3 regions of the Ruegeria sp. HKCCD6647-2 genome follow, and region 2 is predicted to be linked to each of the others. Evidence: riboswitches for the same ligand, from Rfam matches in the RefSeq annotation. Region 2 holds a riboswitch; each other region holds the start of a gene.
What was found. Region 2 has a riboswitch for cobalamin ahead of AC2TDJ_RS12275 (CbtB domain-containing protein). Riboswitches for the same ligand answer to the same signal wherever they lie in the genome.

Region 1: it holds a riboswitch for cobalamin, as region 2 does, so the genes downstream of both, AC2TDJ_RS08485 (hypothetical protein) here and AC2TDJ_RS12275 (CbtB domain-containing protein) in region 2, are expected to answer to the same signal.
Region 3: it holds a riboswitch for cobalamin, as region 2 does, so the genes downstream of both, AC2TDJ_RS12835 (DUF1636 family protein) here and AC2TDJ_RS12275 (CbtB domain-containing protein) in region 2, are expected to answer to the same signal.

Annotation. Positions count from the first base shown of each region.
Region 1 covers NZ_JBWVBD010000002.1:505,817-509,086, forward strand. Annotated here, with positions in the region: gene AC2TDJ_RS08480 (alpha/beta hydrolase family protein) at 1-772, opposite strand, end outside; cobalamin riboswitch at 938-1,160, shown strand; gene AC2TDJ_RS08485 (hypothetical protein) at 1,252-1,659, shown strand; gene AC2TDJ_RS08490 (protein-tyrosine phosphatase family protein) at 1,661-2,164, opposite strand; gene AC2TDJ_RS08495 (DNA polymerase III subunit gamma/tau) at 2,303-3,270, shown strand, end outside.
Region 2 covers NZ_JBWVBD010000004.1:165,877-169,146, reverse strand. Annotated here, with positions in the region: gene AC2TDJ_RS12295 (DUF302 domain-containing protein) at 1-87, opposite strand, end outside; gene AC2TDJ_RS12290 (DUF1636 family protein) at 237-581, shown strand; gene AC2TDJ_RS12285 (hypothetical protein) at 578-1,072, opposite strand; gene AC2TDJ_RS12280 (CbtA family protein) at 1,135-1,833, opposite strand; gene AC2TDJ_RS12275 (CbtB domain-containing protein) at 1,838-2,008, opposite strand; cobalamin riboswitch at 2,044-2,250, opposite strand; gene cobF (precorrin-6A synthase (deacetylating)) at 2,294-3,037, opposite strand; gene cobA (uroporphyrinogen-III C-methyltransferase) at 3,030-3,270, opposite strand, start outside.
Region 3 covers NZ_JBWVBD010000004.1:291,180-294,449, reverse strand. Annotated here, with positions in the region: gene AC2TDJ_RS12845 (ABC transporter substrate-binding protein) at 1-697, opposite strand, end outside; gene AC2TDJ_RS12840 (ABC transporter ATP-binding protein) at 716-1,501, opposite strand; gene AC2TDJ_RS12835 (DUF1636 family protein) at 1,498-1,854, opposite strand; cobalamin riboswitch at 1,957-2,164, opposite strand; gene AC2TDJ_RS12830 (xanthine dehydrogenase family protein molybdopterin-binding subunit) at 2,327-3,270, opposite strand, start outside.

The sequences.
Region 1 (3,270 bases), on a different contig from region 2:
GGTCGATGAGGATGCGATTGGCGTCTGGTCCATAAAGATCAGCCAGCCTCCAGACCGCGTTGGGCGGAACCATTTGATCGTCGGTGAATGCGAACAGATCAACCGGTCCTCCGGCCCGGGACCAATCCACCGCGGGCAGGCTGGAACCGGTCTCGGGCACATAGCTGGATGGTGATGTGCACCACTTGCGCCACTGCCAATACACTTGCGGCGGAAGATCCGAGCCGAAGCCAAGCGCCTTGCCGGGCAGATAGCCCAGCATATGCACGGCCAACGGCGCGTGGCCATACCAGAACAACCCGGCCAGCCCGCGATAGGGCCACGGGTGATCTGACAACGTGACCAAGCCCGAGCAAACGCAGATCATTCGGTCGATCATCTCGATATCCGGCTGCAAAGGACCGAGCATTCCACCGACCGAGTGGCCGATTGTCCAGTGTTGCGCGTTCGGAAACCGTCGTCGCATCTCGGCCCGGGCCGCGGGCATATCGACCAGTGCCCAATCTGCCATTGTGACTGTCGATTCCTTCAATCGGCCCGAAAGGGAATGGCCGAAATCCCGATAATCATATGTCAGACAGGCCATACCCCGTTCGGCTGCAAGCCACTGCGCGAAATGCCGATAATAATCCCTTGGCACCCCGGTCGCGCTGTTCAGCACAACAACGGTTTGCGGGTCGGAATGCGGTAAATACAAACGCCCCGACAGCATGGCCGGCCCCGAAGGGAACCGAATATCTTCGGCAATCACCGTATACCGAGCGTCCAACATCTGTTCTCCAGCCCTAACTGAACCGATCAGTTCACTCGCTCAATCGGCCCTATCCACCCCTCCGAGTCAAGGCCGGATTAAGGTGACCAAACGTCCACTTACCGCGCTGAAAAAGTCTCGCGAACCATTGAATGGCCAATCTGCTTGACTCGGCCACACTGCAACCGCTAGCGATGCGGTGATGGTTCCCGCGCCCTCTCACGATGGCCGGGATGAAAAGGGAACGCGGTGCGGTCCACCCCGGTTGATCCGGTTGGGACCAAGTCCGCGACTGCCCCCGCAACTGTAAGCGGAGAGCGATGCCGAAACACCACTGACCGAAAGGTTGGGAAGGTCGGCAAAGCAGCGACCCGCAAGTCAGGAGACCTGCCATCAGAACTTGAAACCGAAACTCGGGCGGGGTGTCCGGGCGGGATTTGGTCGCAGTTTGCAGCCTTTCCCGATCTCTCACCCTTCGTCCCACGCGCGGAGGGCGCAGCATGATCTGGAAGACCGAGACACATCAATTCACAGCTACCATTTGCCAGCGCACCGGCAAAACCTGCCCCGCGCTCGCCCGCATGGCGCGCGCCATGGTTCAAGCCGTTGCAGCAGCAGGGCATTCGACCACGAATGAGTTCGAAATCGAAGGCAGTTCGGACCTGACACACTGCCCGCAAGGATGTTCCGCCCGCTTTCGCGCGCGACCTGACCAGGTGAGAATTTATTGCGGCGCGGATCCCGAAACCAGTTCTGACAGGTTGGATGATTACGCCGAGCTGATGTTTGGAACAGAGCTGACGTCCCTGCCCTCTCAGGCGATCAGCAACCCGCCCTGCGCATTACTGGAAGCGGTAGCACTGGCGCCCAGCCATCCGGTGCAGGCGGAAGCCTTCGCAACGGCCTGACCTATTGCGAATAAGGTGCGCGGGCGGCTCCCACGGCCCAGCGCATCTGCCCGTCAGTTTCGACGGCACAGGGGCGAATTGCGCGTAGTCGGGACAGCGCCGCCTGGGGCGCTTCACCGTTTTCCACCATCAATCGCAGAACCACCATTCCGGATCGACCACACCCGCCACGACAATGCACCAGGACCCGACCTCCGTGCGACAAAGTCCTCAGCACGGTCTTGCTAACTACCGGCCATCGCTCGACTATTTCGGCTGGTGGTGATCCGAAATCCTCGATGGGCAGATGAACCCACCGGACCCCATTGCTTTTGACGTCCTGGCCAAAACTTCCAGCTCCTCCTTGCGTCAACTCGGCCGCAGAGGTCATAGAGATTACGATGTCCGGCGCCCAGTTTCTGAGCGTGTCCAGATCGGCGGCGTAGTCTCCACCGCGCCCCGGAAGGGGTGACAATGCCAACGTGCCGCCGCCAAGCGGCAAGTCGTAGATTTCAAACTGAGCCATCGGGTTTCCAATTTCACCTTGCCGGCAGGTTCTATCCCGACCCGGCGACTTTCAAAACAAATTTCGTTCCGCCCTGCGGTGGACGCGGAGGTCGGGGCGCTCTACGCTGCGGCGTAACTCGAATCCGCCAGAGCAGACATGACCGACACGCCCAGCCCCGCCTATCAGGTTCTCGCCCGCAAGTATCGCCCGGAAACCTTTGCAGACCTGGTTGGCCAGGATGCCATGGTGCGCACGCTCAAAAACGCGTTCGAGGCGGACCGGATCGCGCAGGCCTTCGTCATGACCGGCATTCGCGGGACCGGTAAGACAACGACCGCCCGCATCATTGCGAAAGGCATGAACTGCATCGGTCCTGACGGAAATGGCGGCCCCACGACCGAACCCTGCGGAAAATGCGAACACTGCGTAGCGATCATGGCAGGCCGCCATGTCGACGTGATGGAGATGGACGCTGCCAGTCGCACCGGTGTCAACGACATCCGCGAGATCATCGACAGCGTCCGCTACCGCGCGGCTTCAGCCCGCTACAAAATCTATATCATCGACGAGGTTCACATGCTGTCGACCAGCGCGTTCAACGCGCTGCTCAAGACGCTGGAAGAACCGCCCGAGCATGTGAAGTTCATCTTCGCCACAACCGAGATTCGCAAGGTTCCGGTGACGGTTCTGTCCCGGTGCCAGCGATTTGATCTGCGCCGGATCGAACCCGAAGACATGATCGGCCTTTTGCGTAAGATCGCGGATTCAGAAGGTGCGCAGATTGCCGAGGACGCGCTGGCCCTGATCACCCGCGCTGCGGAAGGGTCCGCACGCGACGCAACCTCACTGCTGGATCAGGCCATTTCCCATGGAGCAGGAGAAACCAGCGCCGATCAGGTCCGCGCCATGCTGGGGCTTGCCGATCGGGGCCGGGTATTGGACTTGATGGACATGATCCTGCGTGGGGATGCGGCGGGCGCCCTGACCGAGTTGGGCGCTCAATATGCCGAAGGTGCGGATCCGTTGGCCGTTCTGCGCGATCTGGCCGAGATCACCCACTGGGTGTCGGTCGTCAAGATCACACCCGACGCTGCCGAAGACCCGACGGTTTCTCCCGATGAACG
Region 2 (3,270 bases):
GGTAGGGTAGACAGCCCATCCGGCCAAGGGTTCTTGGGCCAGCGTGGGAACGGTCAGCATACACAAAACGGGTAACAATGCCTTCATGACCGCGCCTCCCTTGGATCGGTAGCGTGATTGTTGCCCGAAATTGCGAGGTGGTGCACTCACATTCCTGTGTATCAAAACACGACAGAGGCTTGCTCTGTAGTCGCGAAACCCGCAGAAACGCGTGAACGTTTCCGAACGAGGCCAAGTTGGACAAGATTCGTTTGCTGATCTGTGAAAGCTGTGCGGGCACGCGCGATCGCGATGCTGAACGTCGGGCAGTGCAAGCTGCGTTGACCATTATCGGGCTGGACGACAGGGTCGAGGTCGGAGCTCATGCCTGCTTCAGCGGTTGCGACAGCCCTACCACGCTGGTTTTGCAGGGGCAGGGGATGGCTTCATACGTCTTCACGGGGATTGATGCTGTCGCTGACGCAGAAGACATCGCTGCAACATGTCGGGCGTTTTTGGACAGCCCCTCGGGTTGGATTGAAGACGCCCGGCCATGCGGGCGTCTTCGGATGTGTCTGCGTGCGCGTGTTCCGGCGCTTTAGTTGACCTGAACCGTGACGGCAGTGCTGACCGGTACGTTTTCGACCGTCAGCGGGCTGTGGCTGTTTGCGTTCAGCGAAACTGAAACCTCGACTTCACCCTTCGGCAGGTCGGGAATATGCATCCAGTTGCCATAAAGGCGCGCCAGCTTCTCGCCATTCACATAGACATGGGCGTGACCCTCGCCGTCATTGTCAGCCTTCGATGCGTTTTCCGGCGAGAACCGGAAGTTCTGAGGCATGACGTGCAGGTTCCAGCCGGCCATCGGGTCCTGTGTCAGCGCGATTTCCAAACCGGGTGCATTCGGACCGGATGGCAGGTTTACGGCGGTGGAATGGTCGTGCGCCATCGCCTCGGCATGGGCGCTGCCGTGATGGGAAGGATCGGAATGGTCATGACCGTCGAAAGTGACACCATTGGCTGCGGCCAGCACAAATCCAGCGCCTCCGCCAAAGACCAGACCAATTGCAAACAGAGCAAGTGAGCGGGACATTTCTTATCCTTGAAAAACAATAGCCCGCCGGGGTTTGCCCGGCGGGCGCGTCATGCAGTCGATCAGGCGCTTGCTTCGGCGTGCTTGGCTTCTCTCTGCCAGAAATACCCGGCAAAAGACCCAACCAGTACCCAGGCCACCAAACCGATGCCAAAGGCGCGTGCTGCGAACAGCGCGCCGATTTCGGTTGGAACAGGCCCGGTGAAGACATCCGGTTCCGGTGCGCCGATCACATGCGGGGCCAGCAGCAGCGCGGCAGCAACAACATAGCTGATGAGATTACCGCCAAAGGCGATCAGCCACATGGCAACACCCGCCGCGGCTACCGTTGCGAACCACCAGACCTGCCGGGCATAGACATCAGCCGCGGCAACGCCGGGAACTTCCGGTGCCAGCGTAAAGCCTGGCGCCAGGTGAAAGGCGACAAAGCCCGCAAGCCCCCACAGAACGCCGGTGCGGCCATCGACCGTATGCCCAAGACCTTCGGTCACCGACATCAGCGCAACCAGCACCAGCGCATAGCCGGTATAGGTCAGCATCGTGAAAATCACGCTCAGCGCGTCGCGGGTCAGGTCCGAGAACATGCCCGGCAACTCGGGGTGGGCAGAGACGGCTTCGGCTCCGAAATGAACCAGCTCACCCGATTCATACAGTTCGGCGTGCAACAGAACCGGTTGCACAAACGCAAGCTGCAGCAGAGCGGCAATCAGCCCCGCTGCAGCACCAGCGAACAACGCGCTGGTCAGAATGCGACTGAACATTGTCTCAGTGGCAGGGGAAGCCGGTTGCGTGGCGCACGTCATGCGCTGCGTCATGCAGCGCAGCCGCCTGAACATGGCCGGTCAGGGTGATGATGCCCAGACCCAGTGCAACAGCGAACAGAGCCGAAAGTACACCTGTGCGAGCGACCGATGCCGTTTGAGTTTGTGTCGTCATATTTATCCTCCTGTGCCGCCGCACCCGACGGCCGGTGTTTCAATTTTCGCCTGGCAGGTCTCCTGGCTCGCGGGTCGGTGCCTCTGTTCGCCTTCCCCCCGGAACCGGGAGTGGCTGGTTGAACAGGGGCTCACCGCTTACAGTCGCGGGGGCGGCTTTGGATTTGACCTGCGTGCAGGCCGCACCAAATTCCCTCTTAGCATCCGGATGTCTCCGGCAGGACCAGACAGTTTCATTTAGCCGTGAAGGGCTCGCGCACGCAATGACCAAATGCGACGTTTTCGGTCAGATCCCGCGCTTTTTCAGCAGATAGATATCCATGATCCAACCATGTTCCGCCCGAGCCCGCGCGCGGATTTCAAGAATCTCGTGCGCCACGTCGGCCAACGGGCCCTTGATCAGAATCTCCTCCGCCATGCCCACGTAAGCGCCCCACCAGATGTCGAATTGGGCCATATCGAGGCATTGGAAAGAGCATTCTCCATCCAGCATGACAGCCACTTTCGAAGCAGCGTCCGGCCACCCTCCGTCTCGCAAACGCCGACCTGTTGTCACCACATAGGGCGCGCCAATGTCGTTGATCGGAACGGCATGCGCGGCCGTCAGCGCCTGCAATGCTGTTATGCCGGGAACCACGCGCGTTTTCGGCTGTGGGTCGAGGCGCGAGGCGATCCGAAGCGAACTGTCGTAGAGCGAAGGATCACCCCAGATCAGCAAGGCGACGGTGCGAGCCTCTGGGTGGGCGTCAATCGCGTCACGCCAGCGTTCGGCTATCGCGTCGTGCCATTCATCCACACCGCGAAGGTAACCATCTTCGGCCCGTCGTTTTGGGATGTCGAAATAGGCGGTTCTTGGTGGCTTGTCCGCGACCTGTGCGATGATCTGCTCCCGAATTCCAGCCAGATCCGCCTTGTTTTCACCTTTGCGGGGAATCAGGATCAGATCTGCCTCTCGGATCGCCTGCGCGCCCTGAAACGTGACATGATCGGGATTGCCGGTGCCAATGCCAATGAGGTTCAGTTCAATCATCGTCAAACTCTGCCAACGGGCCGTACAGGATCAGGGCAGGGGCCGTACCGATCTCGGTTTTCAGTTTTTCGGACAATGCGCCGATGGTAGAGCGATGCAGAACCTGATCCGGTGTCGAGACCGACTCCGCCATAAGTGCCGGGGTATCCAGAGGCAGACCGTGCGCATGCAGTGTTTCGACCAGCAGCGGAAAGGTGCGTTTTCCCATGAAAACAACCGAAGTCGCACCGGGA
Region 3 (3,270 bases), 130 kb from region 2:
TTGTGTCCATGTCATGAGTGACGTTCTCGCCACCAGCGGCAGCAATCATCGCGTCGGGGATGGCGAACTTACCAGCAGTAAAGGGTGCGTCCGCCGGCCCGTCCAGCAGGAAGACACGCGGCTTGGGAAGATCGGCCGTCTGCGCCTCGATCGCGGCGAGTTCATCTTTCCAGCCGCTCACCAACGCCTCGGCCTTATCTTCGACATGCATGACCTTGCCCAGACGCAAAACATCATCGAACAGCAGGTTCATACTGGCTTCGGGGCGGTCCTTGTCCAGATGCACGCAGCTTTCGGACAGGATCATCGTCTTGATGCCAAACGGCTCAAGCGTGTCCGGGGTCACGTCGCCGCCGGGCTTCATGCCGTAATACCAGCCTGCAAAGAACAGGTCGGGTTCGACCGCCACGAGGTTTTCAACAGTTGGGTATTTCGGCGCAAGCTCTGGGATGTCACCGCGCAGCGTGTCGAATTCCGGGCTGGTCTTGTACCATCCGGTGATGCCGGTAAGGCCGACGATCTTGTCCTGCAGACCCAGTGCAAAGGCCATGTCGGTCATGTTCATGTCGTGCACGACCAGGCGTTCGGGTTGCGACTCAAACACAAGCGGCTCGCCGCAATTGTCGACGGTGACCTCATGCGCGGCAGCGCCGCCAGCCATGGCTGTCATCAGCGCCACAGACCAGATGTTCTTCATTTCAGAGTTTTCCTTTTCTTAAGTAGAAACAGTGGTTTTTCGGATATCCAATGCCGGGATCACGCGCCCTTCATGGTGAAAGCACAGGTAATCGACGCCGAATGTGTCGCGAACCCGTTCAGGGGTCAGCACTTCGGCGACCGGTCCAAAACCGGTCAGCCGTGCGGATTTCATCAACGCCACATGCGTGGCAAATTCCGGGATCATCACCAGATCGTGGACGATCATGACCACCGTTATGCCCAGTTCGGCAACCAGAGACAGCATGCGCCCCTTGGCGTCGGGATCGAGGTGGTTGGTGGGTTCGTCCAGAAACAGCAAGGACGGATTCTGAGCCAGCGCGCGGGCGATATGAGCTCTTTGACGTTCGCCTCCCGACAACACTGCCATGCGTTTGTCTGCCAATGCGCCGAGGCCCGTCAGGTCCAGAATTCTGGACAGCTCTGCTGCATGCTCCTCTGCTGAACGATCTGGCCAGATCGGAATCTGGCCCAAGGCGACGTAATCTCGCAAAAACAACCTGCCATCCGGAAGCTCCTGCTGGCTGACAACGGCGATCATGCGGGCCCGCTCTTTGGCGGGCATATGTTTGAGACTACGCCCATTGACCTGAACATCGCCCAAACCAATCTCAACGGTTCCGCACAACAGGTTCAGAAGAGTTGTCTTTCCTGCCCCATTTGGGCCGGCGATTGCCAGAATCGCACCCTCGTCCAGCTCGAACGAGGCGCCTTGCAGCAGCACGTCACCGTTGAGCGCATAGTATTCGAGATCACGCGCAGCCAGAAAGGTCGAGGTCGTCATGAGGGCTCCTCCAATCGGATCCGGGGCAAGCGAGAAAGAGTTTTTGAAAATAACGGGCGCGGTCGGTCCGTGGCGTTGGTCCACCCATCCACGCTGTCGCGATATTGGTGTGCAAACTCGGCCAGCGCTTCCACCTCTTGCGGCGTTTGAATGCTGCCGAAGAGGTATTGCGCTTTGTCGACAGCCTGAAACCCGACGGTCGTTGGCTGTGCGCAGCCCGCCATGCAAGCAACGGTGCGAACAGCAAATCCCTCAGGAAGCCTGCCAGTCAGCGCGTTTCGAATAGCGTCAACTGGCAATTCCCCGCCACAAGTCGAGCATATCAGAAGGAAATGATCAGGTGTCTCTGGCATTGCCCGCTCCGCTTGTTGCCAAGCGTGGACAGAAGGTGCCGTTCAGGTAAACACGTATCGAACGTGCCATCAAAGCCTCCTTCCAGGACGCCCCGCCCCGGGTTGGTTGAACATCTGATGGCAGGTCTCCTGACTTGCGGGTCGATGCTTGGCCATCCTTCCCGGTCTCAAGGACCAGTGGCTGTTTGGCGTCGCTCGCCGCTTACAGTTGCGGGGGCAGTCACGGAATTGGCGCCAAATGGCAGACCTCACCGTATTCCCTTTTCATCCCTTGGGTGGACCATCGGGAACCATCACGCGTTTGAGTGCCCGAGAACGCAGGTTGCGTCAATATGGAACTTTTGAAAACACGATTTGCTGGGTGGGAAGTAATCTGTGAACCGCCAGGCAGCTAATCGTACTGGTGCAACATTGGAAATAGGCGATTGGACCCCTGCGCCGATCTAAGAACCGACCGGCGCAGGGTTAGTTGTCATACGAAGCTGACGCCGCTGCTGATCATTGGCAATTCCGTCACCCGCGGACCGGTCGCGGCGATGGCGTTGGCCAGTGCCGGAGCGGACGGCGGGGTGCCGGGTTCACCAACTCCGGTGGGCATTTCGGCGGAAGGTACGATATGAACTTCGATTGCGCCGATATCGCCGATTCTCAACGGCTCGAAATCGGGAAAGTTGGACTGGTCTACGACACCATCCGTCAGGGTTATTTCGTCCCGCATCACATGACCGATACCATACCCGATGCCACCTTCCATCTGTGCCTTGATCACGTCCGGGTTGACTGCAAGTCCGCAGTCGATGGCGCAGGTTACCTTCTCGATCTTCACCCCGTCATCGGCGTTGCCGGATATTTCCACGACTTCGGCCGCGTAGCTGCCAAAGCTTTTGTGAACGGCAATGCCCTGGTTGCGTCCCTCGGGCGCGTTGCCCCAGTTGCCCTTTTCCGCCGCCAATTTTAGCACACCGGCCAATCGCTTCTGATCATTGCCGCTGCCTTCCAGCAGGGCCAGGCGGAACTCAACCGGATCGCGACCTGCGGCACGGGCGGCTTCGTCCATCATGGTCTCCATGACGTAGGCCGTGTGGGTATGTCCGACCGAGCGCCACCAGAGAACAGATGTGGCCTTTGCCACATCGCTTAGACCGATGAACTGCCCCGGGATTTGATAGGGGTTCTCGGTCACGCCTTCGACCGAGCTGTGGTCCACGCCGTTGTGCACGATCAGGCTTTCGAACGCGGTGCCTTTCATGATCGACTGGGCGGCGATGCGGTGATCCCAGCCGGCGATGTTTCCATTTGCGTCCAGACCCACACGCACTTTATGCGCCACGGCGGGGCGGTAGTACCCACCGGTGATGTCATCCTCACGCGACCAGACCAGTTTTACGGGTCGCGAGCGGTCGGTAATCGCAAAGG